Regions from separate parts of the Alcaligenes faecalis genome, predicted to be linked through region 2. Evidence: riboswitches for the same ligand, from Rfam matches in the RefSeq annotation. Region 2 holds a riboswitch; the other holds the start of a gene.

Region 1 (8,854 bases), 2.0 Mb from region 2:
TATGCCGGTGTGCCTATTCCTGACGAAATCGTCCAGGGCGCTGGCCAGTAACGCTTAGCCGGGCAAACAAGCCCGGCCTCTCTCCCTATTGATAACCCTCCGACGGCAGCGCCCCGTGCCTGCCGCGGGACAGGCTGCGCCTTCGCTCAGCTGATTTACCCCTTCAGGAATTGCGTATGAGTACCTTATTTGGTGAAATCCGCCAGCTTGGCTATGTGGTGCGGGATATCGAAGCCGCCATGGACTACTGGAGTCGCCAACTGGGTGTAGGCCCCTGGTACTACAACCCCAAAGTCGGCATCAAGAATTACCAGTACCGAGGCGAATCCTACGAGCCGCACAACTCGGTCGCCCTGGCCAATTCCGGTTTTGTGCAAGTAGAACTGATTCAATGCCGCAACGATGTGCCCTCGATGTACCGGGACTTTCTGCAAGCAGGTCAACTGGGCCTGCAACACGTGGCCTACTGGACAGAAAACTACGATGCCGACCTGCAACGCGCACTGGACCATGGCTTGAACGTCGTCATGAGCGGAGAAGTTGGTGAGCGAGGGCGTTTTTGCTACTTCGATACCGAGTTTCATCCCGGTGCCGTCATTGAGCTATCCGAGGTGGCGGGCCCCAAAGGCAAGATGTTCTCCATGATCCGCGCCGCCTCCGAAAACTGGAACGGCCAGGACCCGGTACGCCCCTTCCCTGATCTGAGCACGCTATAGGTCGTAGACAGCATGAGCACTGACACTTTTCTGGCCCGTTACCTGATCGAAACTCCCCTGCCGCCCGAGCAGGTTGCCGAGGTAATCGCTGGCGAACAGTCCTGCGGCACATTTACCCGTGTTGCAGGAGAAACCGAAGAACTGCGCAAACGTGCACGAGCCACAGTAGAACGCGTGCAGAGCCTGGAAAGCGTCGTGCGGCCCAGCTTGTCCAATGCCTTGCTGGAACGAAGGGGCACCTCTGGCCCCTATCAGCGAGCCTTGGTCGACATACGGTTCCCTATCGCCAATATCGGTGCCAACCTGCCTACATTGGCGGCCTGCGTCACAGGCAATCTGTTTGATCTGGGCGAAGTAACTGGCCTGCGGCTGGAGGCGCTGGAGTTGCCGGCCTCATACCGCCGCCAGTTCGACATGCCCACATTCGGTATTGCCGGAACCCGCTCACGTACTGGTGTAGTACGCAACGCCATGGTCGGTACCATCATCAAACCCAGCGTGGGGTTGCGCACTGAGGATGTGGTGCAACTGGTGCAAACCTTGTGCGATGCCGGGGTGGACTTCATCAAGGATGATGAGGTCTGCGCCGACCCGGCCCACTCGCCTTTGCATGAGCGCATCCCTGCTGTCATGGAAGTGATACGCGCTCATGAAGAGCGCAGCGGCAAGCATGTGATGTTTGCTTTCAACATTACGGACGAAACCGATGCCATGAAACGCCACGCAGATCTGGTCGAGCGCGAAGGAGGCAGTTGCGTCATGGTCAGCCAGAACTGGGTAGGCTATTCCGCGCTGCAAACTCTGCGCCGTCACACCGGTCTGGCCTTGCATGCACATCGCAATGGCTACGGAGCCTTGTCGCGCCACCCCTTGCTGGGAATTTCGGTCAGTGCCTATCAAACCCTGTGGCGTCTGGCCGGGGCAGACCATATTCACGTACACGGACTGCAGGGGAAATTTGCACAAGCCGATCAGGAAGTGCGGGAAGCCATTGGGCATTGTCTGCATCGTCTGGACGACCAGCACGATGATCGTGTCCTTCCCGTGGTGTCTTCCGGACAATGGGCGGGAACAGTGGAAGCAACTTGGCAGGCTGCAAACAGTACCGATGTGCTGTTCATGGCAGGTGGCGGCATTCTGGCTCACCCGGCCGGAGCGCATGCAGGAGTGCTCAGTCTGCAACAGGCCTGGCAAGCAGCAGACCAAGGAATCAGCGTGCACGAACAAGCCAAAACATGCGACGAGCTGGCCCAGGCCCTGGCGTTTTTTGGCCCGAAAATGGCCTGACCGGAAAGATCTGATGACTGTATTACGCCCCGAATATGTCTGGTATGGCGACGACTTCACCGGAGCCAGTGACACCTTGGCAACCCTAAGCCAGGGCGGCGTCACCGCCATTTTGCTTTTACAAGCTCCCGGCCCCCAGCATTTGAAGAAGCTGCGCGGTATGGAAGCCATAGGGCTGGCGGGGGCGACACGCTCACTGGATTGCAAACACATCCGCAGCACCTTGAAGGCGGTCACTCCTTTCCTGGCCTCCTTGCAGCCCAAGCTATTGCATTACAAGATTTGCTCAACCTTCGACAGCAGCCCTGAAATCGGCAATATTGCCCTTGCTCTGGAATGCCTGCGCCCACTGGCTCAGGTCGCTGTCAGTCCTGTGCTGGGCGGACAAGTAAACCTGGGACGGTACTGCGTCTTTGCCACCCTGTTTGCCCAGGCCGGGCAAGACGGGCAGGTCTACCGGATTGATCGACACCCTACGATGGGATCACACCCCGTCACGCCCATGCACGAAGCAGATTTACAGCTTCATCTGCAAGCACAGGGATTAAGAAACGTGTCCTCTTTGCCATGGATCGAGTATCGGAAACCGGACTACAAAGCGGACAAACAAAGCCTGCAATGGCAAGAGCAAGCCAGAGATCACGGGCACCTCCATCCCCTACTGGATATTGCATGTGAGCAGGATATTGAATATGCCGGTGAGCTGTTGAACGAACTGAGTCGACATGGGACAGTATTAACGGTGGGTTCCAGCAGCGTGGCACAGGCTTACCTAAGTCAACGGCACAAAACTTCCGGCCAAGTTGCTGCTGGGCTGCCAAGGAGTAAGCAGCCTGTGTTGATGTTGGTGGGAAGTCAATCGCCCGTCACCGCTCGACAGGTCGACCATTGCCAACAGGCAGACACCGTTGAGCTTGACCCCTACGAACTGCATCACAGCCCAAGCTATGCGGCAGAGCTGCACGCAATCGTCATCGACAATATGCGCAAAGGGCGCCATACCTTGCTGCGAACAAAGCCTGCCAATCAGGACCGAACCCGCACCGCCCTGCCTGCACAGCGAGTCGCGGAAGATAGCGCGCAGTTTTTACATCATCTGGTCAAACAATTACGACTAGAGCAACGGTTGTCTCGTCTTTGCATTGCTGGCGGAGATACATCCAGCTTGAGCACCCAGGCATTGGGTATTTGGGGCCTGAGTTATCTGGGTTTAGTCAGCCCAGGCGTTGCCGCCTGCCTCTGCCATGGGGACGATGAGATTGATGGGCTGGAGCTGGTGCTTAAAGGCGGACAAATGGGCCCAGAGGATTTCTTTGATCGGGTGATTAAAGGCACCTCTTTCTGATGCGAATCACGGTTATGCATACAGCCGCCGCCAGACCTATATAAGCGACTTTGCTCGTCCTAAAACAAGGTTCAAAGCCCTTGTTTTCCGAACGCATAAAACAAAAAGCCGACCATCTTGCGATGATCGGCTTTTTGAGGAATGTTGGTGCCCAGGAGAGGACTCGAACCTCCACACCCGAAGGCACATGGACCTGAACCATGCGCGTCTACCAATTCCGCCACCTGGGCTCTGACTGCTGGATTTGTTTTTCAACGCATCTCTGCAAGACAGAAGATAACTATAGCACGAATTTTAAATAGTGCAAACTATTTCTGTATTTCTCATACCCAACAGAAATAAGCACGGCCCTTGCACTTCATAAGAAACGCTTTTATGCTTATTGCTATATCAAGAGTTGGGGCAACCCATGCCAACCTGTGTACCCGCACAAGGTGGATTCAAGATATGGCCATCTGGCAATCAATGGGATCATCAAGATACGAACCCGCTGCCAGCGGGTTTTTTTATGTCTGACTGGCGTCAGGCAAAGGGTCTTTTAATCCAACTTGCTCACCCGGAACTCCCTTCCAAGAGCTAAACAGGAGTGTTTCATGTCTGCACCGTTTTGTTATCACCTGACTTTAGAACAGCACAGCTACCGCATTGTCCTGCGCCCCGGTTGTTCCCGGCTGGCCGTTGTGTGCGAATCGCATGCGGATACAGTCGGGCATTACGAGCCGCGCTGGCTGGGTTCCAGTTGTCGCGGTGGCTATTGGGCCCGCTTCCAGCACGATATTGACAGCACCTTGTTGCTGAACATGGATGCCATTGCCCGCCTGATTGACGAACACCGTCTGGCTCATCCCGATACTGTGCTGGATACGGATTTGCAGCCCGTCCTGAAAGTAGGCGGACGCTTGCGCGCCCAGCCCTACCCTCAGCAAAAAGCCGCTTAGTCCAGAAGTGGGGCATCCTCGCCCTGATCGCCTTGACGCCAGTAGCTGCTGGCCCGAATCGCGCCTTTATCCAGACCGCGTTCTTGCACCCAGTACTCGCGCAGGCTTTGAGCAATGGAATACTCTGCGGCAACCCATACATAGCCGGTACCGCTCAACTCGGGTGCGGCACGCAGTGCATCCAGAATGCCATTCAGACCCGCCAGCGAAGGAATCCAGTTCACGGTGACGTGATCCGGCGCTTCCATCGCCCCCACGGTCAGCAGATTGCGTGCCAGCACGTACACCTGCACCTTCACATTGGAAGGCAGTTCTTTCACTCGTCGCGCCATGGCCGGCACAGCGGTTTCATCGCCAATAAGGATTTGCCAATCCAGATCCTTGCTGACCAGAAAGGAGCCGCGCGGACCGGCCACGCCCAGCTTGTCGCCCTCTTTGGCGTGCATGGCCCACTGGCATGCCGGGCCTTCACCGTGGACCACAAAATCAATATCCATCTCAAGTTCCTGTTCACGGAACTCTCGAGGGGTGTAGTCGCGGATGGGGGGCTTTTCCTGTCCGGCGGCAAAGACCATGCCACGATCGCCCATTTGGGGCAGCCGCAGTTCTTTGGTGATCGGGTCCGGGAAAATCAGTTTGACGTGATCGTCAAAGCCGGGGGTATAAAAACCTTCCAGATCCGAGCCTTCCAGGGTGATGCGCACCATATCAGGCCCCAGTTCGCGTCGCTTCTTAACGGTCAGCAAACGCAACTTCAAGGTATGAGCAACTTTCTGCGTTAATTGTTCGGACTGCATTCTTAAGACTCCTTGGGCAAGTTCCGTATTTCGGCGATGGCTTTTTCCAGAACGGCCACCACCTCAGCCTGTCGTTCCAGACTGGCTGTTGATTGTTCAAACATGGCCTGCTTCAGGCTGTGGCGTACCTGGACAAATTCTGGCAACCAGCCTGTTTGCTCCTGTGCGGCCTTCAAATCCTCGTCGCTGTTGTGCTCGGCCAGCATTTGCCGTATCCAAACCAGCTTGCGTCCGCGATAGGTCAGGGATTGCATCAGGTAATCGCACTTTTCCTTTTGCTCTTCCAGATACGTTTGACCTTCCTTGGTCAGGCTATACATCTTGCGACGACCTTCTTCTTCGATCAGCACCCAGCCTTGCGTGGCGCAATACGCCAGGGCGGGATACACCGCGCCTGCGCTGGGCACATAGCTGTTCTGGCTAAGCTGCGCAAAGCGGCGAATCAACTGGTAACCGTGAGTACTGCCCTCTTTGAGCAGAACCATCAGCATGAGCTGCATGGCCCGAGCGGAGTACTTTCGGCCCTGGCCCATATCCAGCAGCATGCGCTCGACATCCAATGTATTGAATTTCATGTTCATACTCTTATGCTATATCACACGACACACTATAATGATAATGAGAATGCCAATCAACTAGAAATTGGAATTAAATTTATCGAGCTAAAAACGCTTGCTTTACTTTGGAATTTCGTCCTATAATTTAATGCTTGAGACGGGCAGCAGCCTGAATCAAAGCCCAGGTGGCGGAATTGGTAGACGCGCATGGTTCAGGTCCATGTGCCTTCGGGTGTGGAGGTTCGAGTCCTCTCCTGGGCACCACAAATTCCTCAAAAAGCCGATCATTTTGCAATGATCGGCTTTTTGTTTTTCGTCTTCAGAAAACACAGTGTTTAAGGGCCTTGCTTGAAGGCGAAAATGATTGGCATGCAGATCCTGCGGGGATCACCTCAATGCGCCTAATCCCTCTGCTGGGCACATCAACCGCCAACAGGCAGAGCTTCTGTCAGGATGCGGCCAGAAGCGCCCAGAATCAATTCCAGATGTACTGAATAACTGCCAGCCACAAAAAAGCCGAAACAAGGCTCATGCTGTTTCGGCTCTTTTTTAACTCTGACGGTGTTATAGCAAGCTATTCAGCTATCCCGCCCTCTTGGGCATCATTCCAATGCGCGATGACGGCGTTGCCAGAAAGGCTGCGCCGCGTAGCGTTGCTCCATGCCATACAAAGCGTGCTGCGAATTCAGATGACGCACCAAGCCCAGCAAATAGTCTTTCTCATAAGCACGTGCCGGCTCCGGATTGCCTTGCGTCAGGGCCACAGCAGCTTGTGCCGATTGTGATCCGCTCCACAAGGCCGTTGCCAAACCATTGGCAGCCAAAGGGTCCATGGCCGCGCCTGCATCACCGGCACGCAAGATGCGGCCTTCCACGAAGTAAGACACCGTACAGCTGGCGGCAGCGCTGACTTTAGGAGTGTGATCCGCCATCTGGCTATCCAGACCCAGGCTTTCCATACGCACCCGTGCCGCGTCGGCACAGCTCAGCAAACCGGCCCATACCGAACCATCACGACTCAAGCCATCGGGCAAAAGATCCGAGTCCGAGAACAAGGCCACCATCAAACGATGGCCAGGCATGGGGGACAAATACCACCAACCCAATTCGACGGCTTCCACCAGCGAAGCGGCCAATGGCTCGGACCCTTCGGGCAAGTCAAAGATGTGCCAGGCAGCAACCAGCCTGTCCAGACGATGACGTTCGGCGGCCGCTCCGGCGGACAGGGCGGCACGACCCGTGCAATCGATCAAGGCAGCGGCCTCCAGGCTGCTACCGTCTGCCAGCCTGGTAATCACACCCTCAGCCTGATGCTCCAGACCCAGGACGCGCGTTTGACGGATACTGACCTTCGCTTCTTTTTGTACGCGCTCAAACAGCGCCTGCTCCAGACGGGCCTTGTCCAGCAGATAGCCCTGCCCGTCCTCATCCTGCACGGTGCGCAATCCTGAGCCACCCCATACCGAAAAACGCCCTTGTGAACGTAAGGCCACCGTCTCATTCAAGCAGCTTGCCCAGCCCAGACTAGTCAACACCACGACTCCACGTTCAGACAAGGTTTCGCCAAACGAGGGTTGGGGCTCCTGGGGAGCCACTAATGTCACTTCCTGACCTTGCATGCTCAGGCGACGCGCCGCCGCTAAACCCGCCACACCGGCGCCAACAACAATAATCATGCCTTCATCCCCAGGTTCCCGCCTGCTTTGTCAGCGGGATAATGTCCATAGAACCGCGTTGTATGCCCACATCAAGCGCGGGCGGAACTCCCGCCAGCCCGATGGGCCCCGGACGTTTTACCACGACTCCTATCCAAGACCAAACCACCCGGCGTCGAATTAAGCCATTCGCACAAGATCGAAAATGTAGAAAAACCGAGGCATTGTTTACAGAATGCGAGGCAGGGAAAACAGCATGACCCAGCCTCCCAGAACCAGATAAGGGCCAAAATGAATCGCCTGCCCGACTTGCAGACGCCCGCCAAGGCGCAAGACCAAAGCCGCCAGCAAACCCAGCAGGGAGGCTGCCAACAGAATCCCCGGCAAGGCGGCGGCTCCCAGCCACGCTCCCAACGCGGCCAGCAATTTGAAGTCGCCATAGCCCATACCCGCACGCCCGGTCAGCAACAAGAACACATGATTCAACAACCACAGCAGGCCGTAACCCAGTGCTGCGCCAATCACGGCCAAAGGCAGGCTGCTGAAGGTGTGATCCAGGTTGACCAGCAAACCCAGCCACAGCAAGGGTAAAGTCAGGCGATCGGGCAGATAGCCGGTCTCCGCGTCAATCCAGGCCAGCAAGGCCGTCCCGGCGATCAACACGCAAGCCGCCGCTGCCGCTGGTGTCAGTTGCCAGCGCCAACCGGCCCAGAGCATCAGAACCAGGGCCAGACTCTGGCATACCCATCCCCATTGACGATGGACACGCGACGAACGCCCGGCCAGTTCAGGCTCCAGTTCTATGGGCAAGCTCCAGGACAAGCGTCGGGCAGGCCAGAAAAAACAAACCGCCAAAACCAGAGCAAGCCCCATTCCCGCCCAGGCATTGCCCCACGACGTCCACATCATATTGATCCTTCACCGGGTTAATAAACGCGCGCCTGCACAGGCCACGCTGCCCAAATCCTAGCAGAGCCTTGCGTGCTTTTGATGACGTAAGCATTTTTTGCTCCAGGGGGAGCAAAGCGGGATCATGGCATTTTTTTGTTACCCGAATGACAGACAGAGCCCAGCAAGGCTAGGCATAATGCGCTTCACACCTTTGTTTCGCTTACGGATGAATAAGGAAGCGCTATGAACCACTTTGTGCCCCACGCTGCGCGTACACCTCGACTGCGCTCTTTGACCGGCGCCCTGCTCCTGGTCTGGATGGGCTCGGCAGCCAGTACCGCCTGGGCCCAGCAGATCGAGTCCATTACCTTATCCAGCGCCGGTATGGCCGAGATCGAGCGACAAATCCCCATTTCCGACGCGGGCACTGCCCAGTTGCGTGTCCCCCTGACCCAGGTCGATGACATTCTGAAAACCCTGATGGCTGTCGACGGCAAGAACCGCATCGAATCCCTGACGCTATCCGGTTTGGCCCCGCTGAAAGAAAGCTTTGACAGCCTGCCCTTCTCGGCCAAAGACCTGCGCTCGCCCGCTACCCTGGCGCAGGCCCTGCGCGGCCAGCAAGTCAGCGCCAGTTCGCAGGGTCGTCTGGTACGAGGTGCCGTTCT
Region 2 (8,854 bases):
GTTGGACTTGCCGTACCAGGCAATGGCAATGTCCTTTTCGGCGGGCAGGAGCGCGGGCATGGACTGGTTCCAGATAATTTCCTGGTCCAGCTTGCTGGCTACAAAGGTATGGATGTCGCTTAACTCCTGCAACACGTCCTCGACCCGGGCTCGTGGCTCGGTAATCAGCTCCAGCAGGGCTTCGGCGTAGTCGGTGGTGATGTGGCCGTTGGTCAGGGCCGACCCGATAGCTTGCGGGTGGGGAGTGTTTGCCAATTGGCCCAGCGCATCGACGCGCAGTCCTTCTTTTTCGATGCCACGCAAGATCCCTTTCAAAATCTCGGGATTCTGTTGCAGGGCAAGGCGGCGTTCGTGGCTGGTGTTCATGGTGGTGTTTCCCACTTTCGAAATCGGGTGCAAGATACGGGACTGTTCAAAGGGGCCTGGCCCCGTCTATAAATAGTAGTCCGACCACACTTGCTTTGTTAAGTTGCGCCAAAAGGCGTATCGGGCAGGGCGAGTATAAGGCGGCTGTTCAGCCAGCCGATGAAAAGCATGAAACGGGATATGGGATTAGCACCATGATGATCAGGCGCATTATCGCGATACTGGTGGCCTTCTTGACCTTGGCTGCCTGCAGTCCGGAGTTTAACTGGCGCAAGGTCCAGCTTGAGCAAACCGGCTTGTCGGCCATGTTGCCTGGCAAGCCCACCACCAGCCACCGAATGTTGGATTTCGAGCAGCATCAACTGGATTTTTACCTGACTACTGCCACGGCCGGCGGGCAAAGCTATACCGTGGGCCACGTGATTTTGCCCACGGAACTGCAACAGGACGAGGCTGCCCGCCAACGGCTGTATGAAGCGCTGCATGAGTCCCTGCGCGGGAAATTCATACCGGATGGACAGGTCAGCGAGCAAAGCCAGATACAACTTCCTCCACCAGGCCAGGTCTTTTTCATGACGCGTGATGTGGGCGGCGTGGCCTTGCGCCTGGAGGCCATGATACGCATGGAGCCGGGCTGGCTGGTGCAGGGCTTTGTTATGACGGATTCCGGGAAGGCCCCGGACGCGGCTCAGGCGAAGGTTTTCTTTGACGGCTTAGCTCGCTAGCCGGATCGCCACTGATCAGGTGCTGTTGCAGGGCCAGGGTAATGGCAGCTTGGCGGCTATAGACTCCAAGCTTGGCGTAGGCGTTCTGGAAGTGAAAGTTGATCGTGCGTTCAGTAATGCCCAGGATGATGCTGATTTCCCAGCTGGTCTTGCCATGGGCAGCCCAGTTCAGGCAGGACTGCTCGCGTGAAGTTAGATGCGTCACGGTAAAGCCATTCCTCATGCATTCGTGGTAGACGTCGGGCCAATGTACTCAAATTTAGCTTAGCTGGCAGACAGATGTGCACGAAAATAATGATGTAAATCAAAGCATTGTATTTTTTCTGACGTTACCTTTGCCCAGAGTTCTGAATCGATCCCGGCTGGTCGATTTGGACGCCGCGCCGCAGCGATGCTAGAATTTTGTCTTATACGTTTTGCGCCGATTTGCCTGATCCGCTTGCGGGCGCTCCATAAATCCAGCTAAAGAGGTCCTGATGGCCACTGATTCCGTCCCTAGCGCCGACGCTGGCGCCCTTAGCCCATCCTGCGGTTTGATCCCCGAAGGTTCCGTGGGCCCTGTACAAGCCGAACTCATCGCCTTTGACGAACCCCTGCATCTGCGCAGCGGGCAAGTGCTGCCCAGCTACGAGCTGGCAGTCGAAACCTACGGCACCCTTAACGAAGAACGCAGCAATGCGGTATTGGTGTGCCATGCGCTCAATGCCTCGCACCACGTTGCCGGTTATTACGACGACGATCCCAAAAGCACTGGCTGGTGGGACAATATGGTCGGCCCCGGCAAAGCGGTGGATACCGATCGCTTCTTTGTTATTGGCGTCAACAATATCGGCTCCTGCTTTGGCTCTACCGGCCCGTCCAGCATCAATCCCGCCACTGGCAAACCCTGGGGTTCCGAGTTTCCCGTTCTGACGGTAGAAGACTGGGTGCGTGCCCAGGCCCGTCTGGCTGATTACTTTGGTATCCGCAAGTTTGCGGCCGTCATGGGCGGTTCCTTGGGGGGCATGCAGGCCCTGAGCTGGGCCATCAGCTGCCCGGAGCGCGTGGAAAACTGCGTGGTCATTGCCAGTACCCCGCGTCTGTCGGCCCAGAACATTGCTTTCAACGAAGTGGCCCGCAGCGCCATTTTGTCCGACCCGCAGTTTCACGGTGGTAATTATTACGAGCACGGCGTGGTCCCCAAGGCTGGCCTGGGCGTGGCTCGCATGGTGGGCCATATCACCTACCTGTCCGATACTGTCATGGCGGAAAAGTTTGGCCGCAATCAGCGCGCCCCAGCCCAAGGCGGTGAGTACCACTACAACTACGGGGTGGAATTCGAGGTCGAATCCTATTTGCGTTATCAAGGCGAGAAGTTCTCGCGTTATTTTGACGCCAATACCTACCTGATCATCACCCGTGCGCTGGATTACTTTGATCCTTCGCGTCAGTACCAGGGGGATCTGGTCAAGGCGCTGGAAAAGGTGCAGGCCAAATTCCTGTTGGTGTCCTTCACGACAGACTGGCGTTTCTCGCCCGAGCGTTCGCGCGAAATCGTGCAGGCCTTGCTGCGCAACCAGCGTCAGGTAACCTATGCCGAAATCGATGCGCCGCACGGGCACGACGCTTTCTTGCTGGAAGACCCTCGTTACCATGCCGTTGTGCAGGGATACTATGACCAGATCGCCACTAATTTGGGCTTGCCTGCGCGCACGCGTACTACAGGGGTGCTGGCAGAATGACTAAGCTGCAAACACAGGTGGATGACGCCATGTTAAGACCGGATTTGCTGCGCATTGCGCAGTGGATTGAGCCAGGTTCGCGTGTGCTGGATCTGGGCTGTAACGATGGCACCTTGCTGGCGCACCTGCGTGATACACGCCGGGTTGTCGGCACGGGTGTGGAGCTGAATGATCAGTTCGTGATCGCTTCGGTGCGCCGTGGCGTCAATGTCATTCAACAGGACTTGGAAAAAGGCCTGGCGCTGTTCAGCGACCAGCAATTTGATACCGTCGTCCTGTCCAAAACCCTGCAGTCCATGCACCATACCGAGCACATCCTGCGCGAGATGGCGCGAGTGGCGCGGTATGGTATCGTCTCGTTTCCTAACTTCGGTTATTGGCCACATGGCTGGAGCATCTTGCGCGGACGCATGCCGGTCACGGGCGAAATGCCTTATCAGTGGTACAACACGCCCAACATCCATTTGTGCACCATGAAAGACTTTCAGGATCTGGCCCAGGCGGTGGGCGTACGTATTCTTGATCGTGCGGCATTCAATGGTCGCGACACGGTGCGCTTTTTGCCGGGCTGGCGCAGTACCTTGGCCATGTATCGTTTCGAGTCTCCCCATTTTCTTGCTGCTTAGCGCTAATAAGGCCTGACGTGTCACGTGTCTATACCAGTCCCCGAGTCTTGCCTTTGCTGATTCTGGGGTTCGCCAGCGGCCTGCCTCTGGCCCTGGTTTCAGGCACTTTGCAGGCCTGGGCAACCGTTGAAAATGTTTCGCTGACCGAGATCGGTTTCCTGACCCTGGTTGGCTCGGCTTATACGCTGAAATTTCTGTGGGCCCCCCTGATTGATCGCTATGCGCCGCCTTTTATGGGGCGTAGACGCGGCTGGATACTGGTCACCCAATTGCTGCTGGCCGCCTCGATTGCGGCCATGGGTCTGTTTTCTCCTTCCGTGAATTTGACTGCGCTGGCCTTGCTGGCCGTGTGGGTAGCCTTTTTGTCGGCCACGCAGGACATTGCCTTTGATGCGTATTGCACTGATGTGCTGCAAGCGCAGGAACGGGCGGCAGGGGCGGCGGTCAAGGTCATGGGTTATCGCATTGCCATGATTGTGTCTGGTGGTTTGGCCCTGATTCTGGCCGACCGCTGGCTGGGCTGGTCCAACACCTATTTCCTGATGGGTGGCTTCATGGCGCTGTGCGCACTGGTGACCTTGATTTCACCGGACCCACAGGAGCAAAGCCGCCCACCGCGCAGCTTGTCTGAGGCGGTGGTAGCGCCGTTGGCAGATTTTTTCTCGCGCCCCGGTGCCTGGAGTATTCTGGCGCTGATCGTGCTCTACAAGCTGGGCGATGCCTTTGCGGGAGCCTTGTCCACCACCTTTCTGATTCGGGCTGCCGGTTTTACCTTGTCCGAGGTCGGCACGATCAACAAGGTGTTCGGCCTGGCCGCCACCGTAGTTGGAGCCTTGATGGGCGGGGCGATCATGGCTCGCCTGGGTTTGTATCGTGCCTTGATGATTTTTGGTGTTTTGCAGGCCGTCTCCAACCTGGGTTACTGGCTGATTGCGATTGAAACTTCGCCATCCATGTGGCTGATGGGCAGTGTGGTCGGTCTGGAAAACCTGTGTGGTGGCTTGGGTACAGCGGCTTTTGTCGCTTTGTTGATGGCCTTGTGCAATCGAACTTATTCCGCCACTCAATTTGCGTTGCTGTCGGCCTTGTCGGCAGTGGGACGCACCTATCTGGCCGGGCCCTTGACGCCTGTGCTGGTCGAATCCCTGGGCTGGCCGGGCTTTTTTATTTGTACCGTCTTTATTGCTGTGCCTGGCTTGCTGATGCTGCGTTGTTATCGGGGCCTTATTCAACAGCTTGATGCTTGAAAAATATCATGCTCTTACTTGTTCTCTACATTATTGCCATCACCGCAGAAGCCATGACTGCGGCGCTGGCCGCTGGCCGTCGCGATATGGACTGGGTGGGCGTCTGTACCATCGCCTGCGTCACTGCCCTGGGCGGCGGCTCGGTGCGGGACGTGCTCCTGGGGCATTACCCGCTGACCTGGGTGCAGCATCCTGAATACCTGTGGATCACGGCGGGTGCGGCCATTCTGACGGCTTTGATCGCCCCTATCATGCGGCGCTTGCACAGTCTGTTCCTGCTGCTCGATGCCATGGGGCTGGTGGTCTTTACTGTGATTGGCTGTCAGATTGCGCTGGAGATGAAGTTGCCCATTACAGTGGTGCTGCTCAGCGGCATGATTACCGGCTGTGCCGGTGGCGTCTTGCGCGACATCTTGTGTAATGACATCCCCTTGCTGCTGCGCAAGGAGATGTATGCCAGCGTTTCCATGCTGACCGGTGCTTTGTATCTGGGTGCCCAGCACCTGGATTGGCACCCGTATGTAACCCTGCTGGGCCCCATGATTATCGGCTTGAGTTTCCGTATGCTGGCTCTGCACCGCAATTGGCAGATGCCCCGCTTCGTCTATCGTGACGAGTGGCGCTAGAGCCAGCCTGTCCTGCCTTGTCAGGCCACGCCTAACCAGCGCAGCACAATCGGAACAAAGGGCACCAGCACTGCGGTCATGATCCCGTTCAGGCTCAGGCCTATGGCGGAGAAGGCTCCAATCGTTTCATGAACCTGCAAGGCACGGGCGGTGCCAATGGCGTGCGCCGTTACTCCCACCGCAAAGCCCCGCGCTTCGGGGCGATCAATACGCAGCAAGTTCAGCAGAGGGCGCGCCATGATGGTGCCCGCAATCCCGGTAATGGCAACCGCCACCGCGGCCAGGGAAGGCTGCCCGTTAAATTGCTCTGCCAAAGCCATGGCAATCGGCATGGTAGCCGAGCGTGGCGCGACCGACATGATGGTTTCAGCCGAGCCACCCAAGGCCCAGGCAATCAGCACCGTACTGAAAATAGCGGTAACCGAGCCAATCAGCAAGGCAATGGTCAGCGGCTTCCAGATCTTGCGCAACTGACGCAGCTGGCTATAGAGCGGCACCGCCAGGGCAACCGTGGCCGGTCCAATCAGAAAGTGAATGAACTTGGCCCCTTCAAAATAGACGGGGTACGGTGTGCGGGTCAGCAAGAGCAGGGACACAATCACAATGACCGAGACCAGAATCGGCAGCAAAAAGGGGCTGCTGCCCGACTTGCGATACATCCAGACCGAACCTGCGTAGACCGAGCAGGTCAGGGTCAGCCACAGCAGGGGGGAACTGGCCAGAAAGACCCAGATTTGAAAAAGTCCGTCCGTCATTATTCTTCTTCCTGGCGGTTTTTAAGCAGACGATTGAGCACCAGGGCGGTGACCACCATGGTAATGACGGTGCCGCCCAAGGTGGCAATCAGAAAGGGCTGCCATTCATCGGCCACCCGATCAAAATACAACATCACGCCGGTGACAGCGGGGATGAACAGCAGCATCAGGTTTTGCAGCATGACACTGGCCGTGCTCTCCAAAGAGCTGGGCACGCCGCCGCGAATCAGCAAGGCAGCAGTCAGAAGCAGCATGCCTGCCAAAGGGCCTGGCAGTGGCAAGGACAGAGTCTGCACCAGAATTTCGCCTAGTAACTGAAAGGCGAAAAGGGCAGTAATCGCGTAGATCATGAGAGTTTCCGTAAAGGCACGAAAACGCCAGGCGGCGGGCCTGGCGCGGGTGAAAATCGGGCTAAGGGTGCTAGTGTGCCATACAAGGCAGCCAGGCTGTAAGCGTGCTGCTTATATCGAATTGCCTATAGTAAGTGGCCTGCATCAATGCTTGGCGGGGCTGGTGTTAGCGCCTGTCCAGGCTTGAACGTCGATTTCCACGTCCACACCATCTACCAGTTTGGCTTGTACCAGAGAGCGCGCCGGGAAGTTGCTGCCCAGCCGTTCTTTATAGGTTTTGTTGAACTGGTCGTACAAGGCAATATCAGACAGGTAGACCGTGGCTTTGACGACATGGCTGAAGTCTGCGCCTGCCAGTTTCAGAGTCTCTTCAATCCGGTCCAGTGCGGCATTGGTCTGATCCTCAATGCTGCTGCGTACGATCTCGCCTTTCTCGTTCAATGGAATCTGTCCGGACAGGAACAAAAAGTCCCCGGCCTGTACGGCGCGGGAGAATGGCATGTCCGAGTTGCCCAGAAAGCGTTTGATCGCAGTCGGCTCTGCGGTTTTTTCAGTATTGGCTGCGTAGGCGGTGCTGCTGATGCCCAGGCCTAAGATAGAACAAGCCAGCAAAGTGTGACGGGCCGAAGAAAAAAAACGCATCAGAATTCTCCTTGGACTAGGGAAATTCAGTGTGCCATAGCCGGGGCTGGGTAGCGTTAATTTGTGTGACGGCCCGTCGGCCTCAAGGCGGCTTAGGCGCGATCGCCCAGCCAGGCCTGCACTTCGATTTCTACGTCCACGTTCTTGGCCAGCTTGGCTTCAACCAGCGAGCGGGTAGGCAGGGTGTCACCAAAGCGCTCGGCATAGACTTTGTTGAAGTCGGCAAACAAGGCCATATCCGACAGCCAGACCGTGGCTTTGACGACATCAGCCAGGGTGGCGTCAGCCAGAGCCAGGCCTTCGATCAGGCGATCAAACACGGCGTGGGTCTGATCCTGGATGGAACCGCGCACCACTTCACCTTGGGCGTCGTAAGGAATCTGGCCGGACAAGAACAGAAAGCCGCCAGCCATGGTGGCACGCGAGAAGGGCAGTGGCAGTGGGCTGGTAATACGGCGGATACCGGACATGGAGTACTCCTGATAGGGATGGTGGAAAATTCGGACTAGGCAGCAATGCGCGTTTATTCGCGTCTCTTGCCTACAATAAGGCGTCACTATACAACTTCAAATGAGGAGCGAGACGACGTGAGCAAGGAAATTTTGCAACGCCTGGACCAACTAAGCCAGGCCGCGCTGGCCAGCGGTGACTTGTTGCCCGTGCAAGCTCAGGAAGAGCTGATGCAGGATCAAGGGCTGACATTTTTTGTGCGTTGGGTATCCACTCTGGCGGCCAAGGATGCCGCCAGCGTCTCGATTCCAGGTGGACCGCGCGACCCCAACTTCAATCCTTTCTTGCCGCCGGCCCCTGCCTTGACGGTGGCTGATGCCAGCAGCACGCACAATATTGTGCTGAACAAGTTTGCTGTCTGTGATCTGCATCTGGTTCTGGCTGACAAGGTGTTCTCCGAACAGCTCAGCCCGCTACGCGATATTGATTTCCGGATTCTGGCCGACTTTCTGACACTGCAAGGCGGCCTGGGCTTTTATAACGGGGGAGGCCCGGCAGGGGCCAGCCAGCGCCACAAACATACGCAGTGGATTCCGCAAGCAGACCGCAATGGTTCGCTGGCCCTTTATCAGGACAAGCTGCCTGCGCAGGCAGCGGCGGGCAGTGTGCATCACCATCCCGCGCTGGCCTTCGAGCATTGCTTTGTTCGTTTGGTGGATACGTCCGACCCTGTGGCCTTGAGTGACAGTCTTTTAAGTTCTTACCGCCGAGCCTGCAATGAATTGCGACTGGCCCCTGGAGAGGATGGCCTGTTGGCAGCCCATAATATGTTGGCCGGCCAGGGTTGGTTGTTGGTGGTGCCACGCAGTGTGGAGTTGGTCGATGGGATTTCAGTCAATGCACTGTCGTATGCTGGCTGCATTTATGTGCGCACTCCCGAGCAAATCGACCTGGTACGCCAGATCGGCCCATTGGGCGTTCTGGCTCGAGCGGGCTATGCCAGAAACGAATGATCCTTGGGTTTTACCCTGCTTTACATGATGAACCCCGCTGCGGCGGGGTTTTTATTTGTGTATTTTCGTATTGTTTGGAAGCTTCATTTACCGAATTGAAACAAAAGACAAATATTTGAATGTAATAAAGCCAGATTTTCGGTTTATTGCGGTTTGGGACGACGTTTAATGGGTTTAAAAGGAAATGATTTGAAATAATGTAACTTTTATTATGGAAATAAATAGAAATATGGAGTGTAGGAAAATTGGAGCGTTAATGTATAAGCGAAATTAATTATTAGAATTACCGTCAGCTTGAAACTACACAAATTGGTCTGTCTTCATAGGTGGATC

The links. Region 2 has a riboswitch for S-adenosylmethionine ahead of metX (homoserine O-succinyltransferase MetX). Riboswitches for the same ligand answer to the same signal wherever they lie in the genome.
Region 1: another riboswitch for S-adenosylmethionine. It lies ahead of CPY64_RS10025 (hypothetical protein); the one in region 2 lies ahead of metX (homoserine O-succinyltransferase MetX).

Annotation. Positions count from the first base shown of each region.
Region 1 covers NZ_CP023667.1:2,121,610-2,130,463, forward strand. Annotated here, with positions in the region: gene CPY64_RS10000 (transporter substrate-binding domain-containing protein) at 1-51, shown strand, start outside; gene CPY64_RS10005 (VOC family protein) at 177-716, shown strand; gene CPY64_RS10010 (ribulose-bisphosphate carboxylase large subunit family protein) at 729-2,003, shown strand; gene CPY64_RS10015 (four-carbon acid sugar kinase family protein) at 2,017-3,348, shown strand; tRNA gene CPY64_RS10020 (tRNA-Leu) at 3,494-3,578, opposite strand; SAM-I-IV-variant riboswitch at 3,731-3,824, shown strand; gene CPY64_RS10025 (hypothetical protein) at 3,942-4,286, shown strand; gene CPY64_RS10030 (siderophore-interacting protein) at 4,283-5,083, opposite strand; gene CPY64_RS10035 (PadR family transcriptional regulator) at 5,086-5,658, opposite strand; tRNA gene CPY64_RS10040 (tRNA-Leu) at 5,820-5,904, shown strand; gene CPY64_RS10045 (NAD(P)/FAD-dependent oxidoreductase) at 6,243-7,316, opposite strand; gene CPY64_RS10050 (prepilin peptidase) at 7,524-8,204, opposite strand; gene CPY64_RS10055 (DUF4139 domain-containing protein) at 8,430-8,854, shown strand, end outside.
Region 2 covers NZ_CP023667.1:144,555-153,408, forward strand. Annotated here, with positions in the region: gene gshA (glutamate--cysteine ligase) at 1-366, opposite strand, end outside; gene CPY64_RS00655 (hypothetical protein) at 561-1,091, shown strand; gene CPY64_RS19230 (response regulator transcription factor) at 1,021-1,296, opposite strand; SAM riboswitch at 1,500-1,578, shown strand; gene metX (homoserine O-succinyltransferase MetX) at 1,568-2,812, shown strand; gene metW (methionine biosynthesis protein MetW) at 2,809-3,438, shown strand; gene CPY64_RS00675 (muropeptide transporter) at 3,456-4,685, shown strand; gene CPY64_RS00680 (trimeric intracellular cation channel family protein) at 4,694-5,311, shown strand; gene CPY64_RS00685 (LrgB family protein) at 5,332-6,066, opposite strand; gene CPY64_RS00690 (CidA/LrgA family protein) at 6,066-6,416, opposite strand; gene CPY64_RS00695 (RidA family protein) at 6,561-7,058, opposite strand; gene CPY64_RS00700 (RidA family protein) at 7,151-7,528, opposite strand; gene CPY64_RS00705 (ATP adenylyltransferase family protein) at 7,646-8,521, shown strand.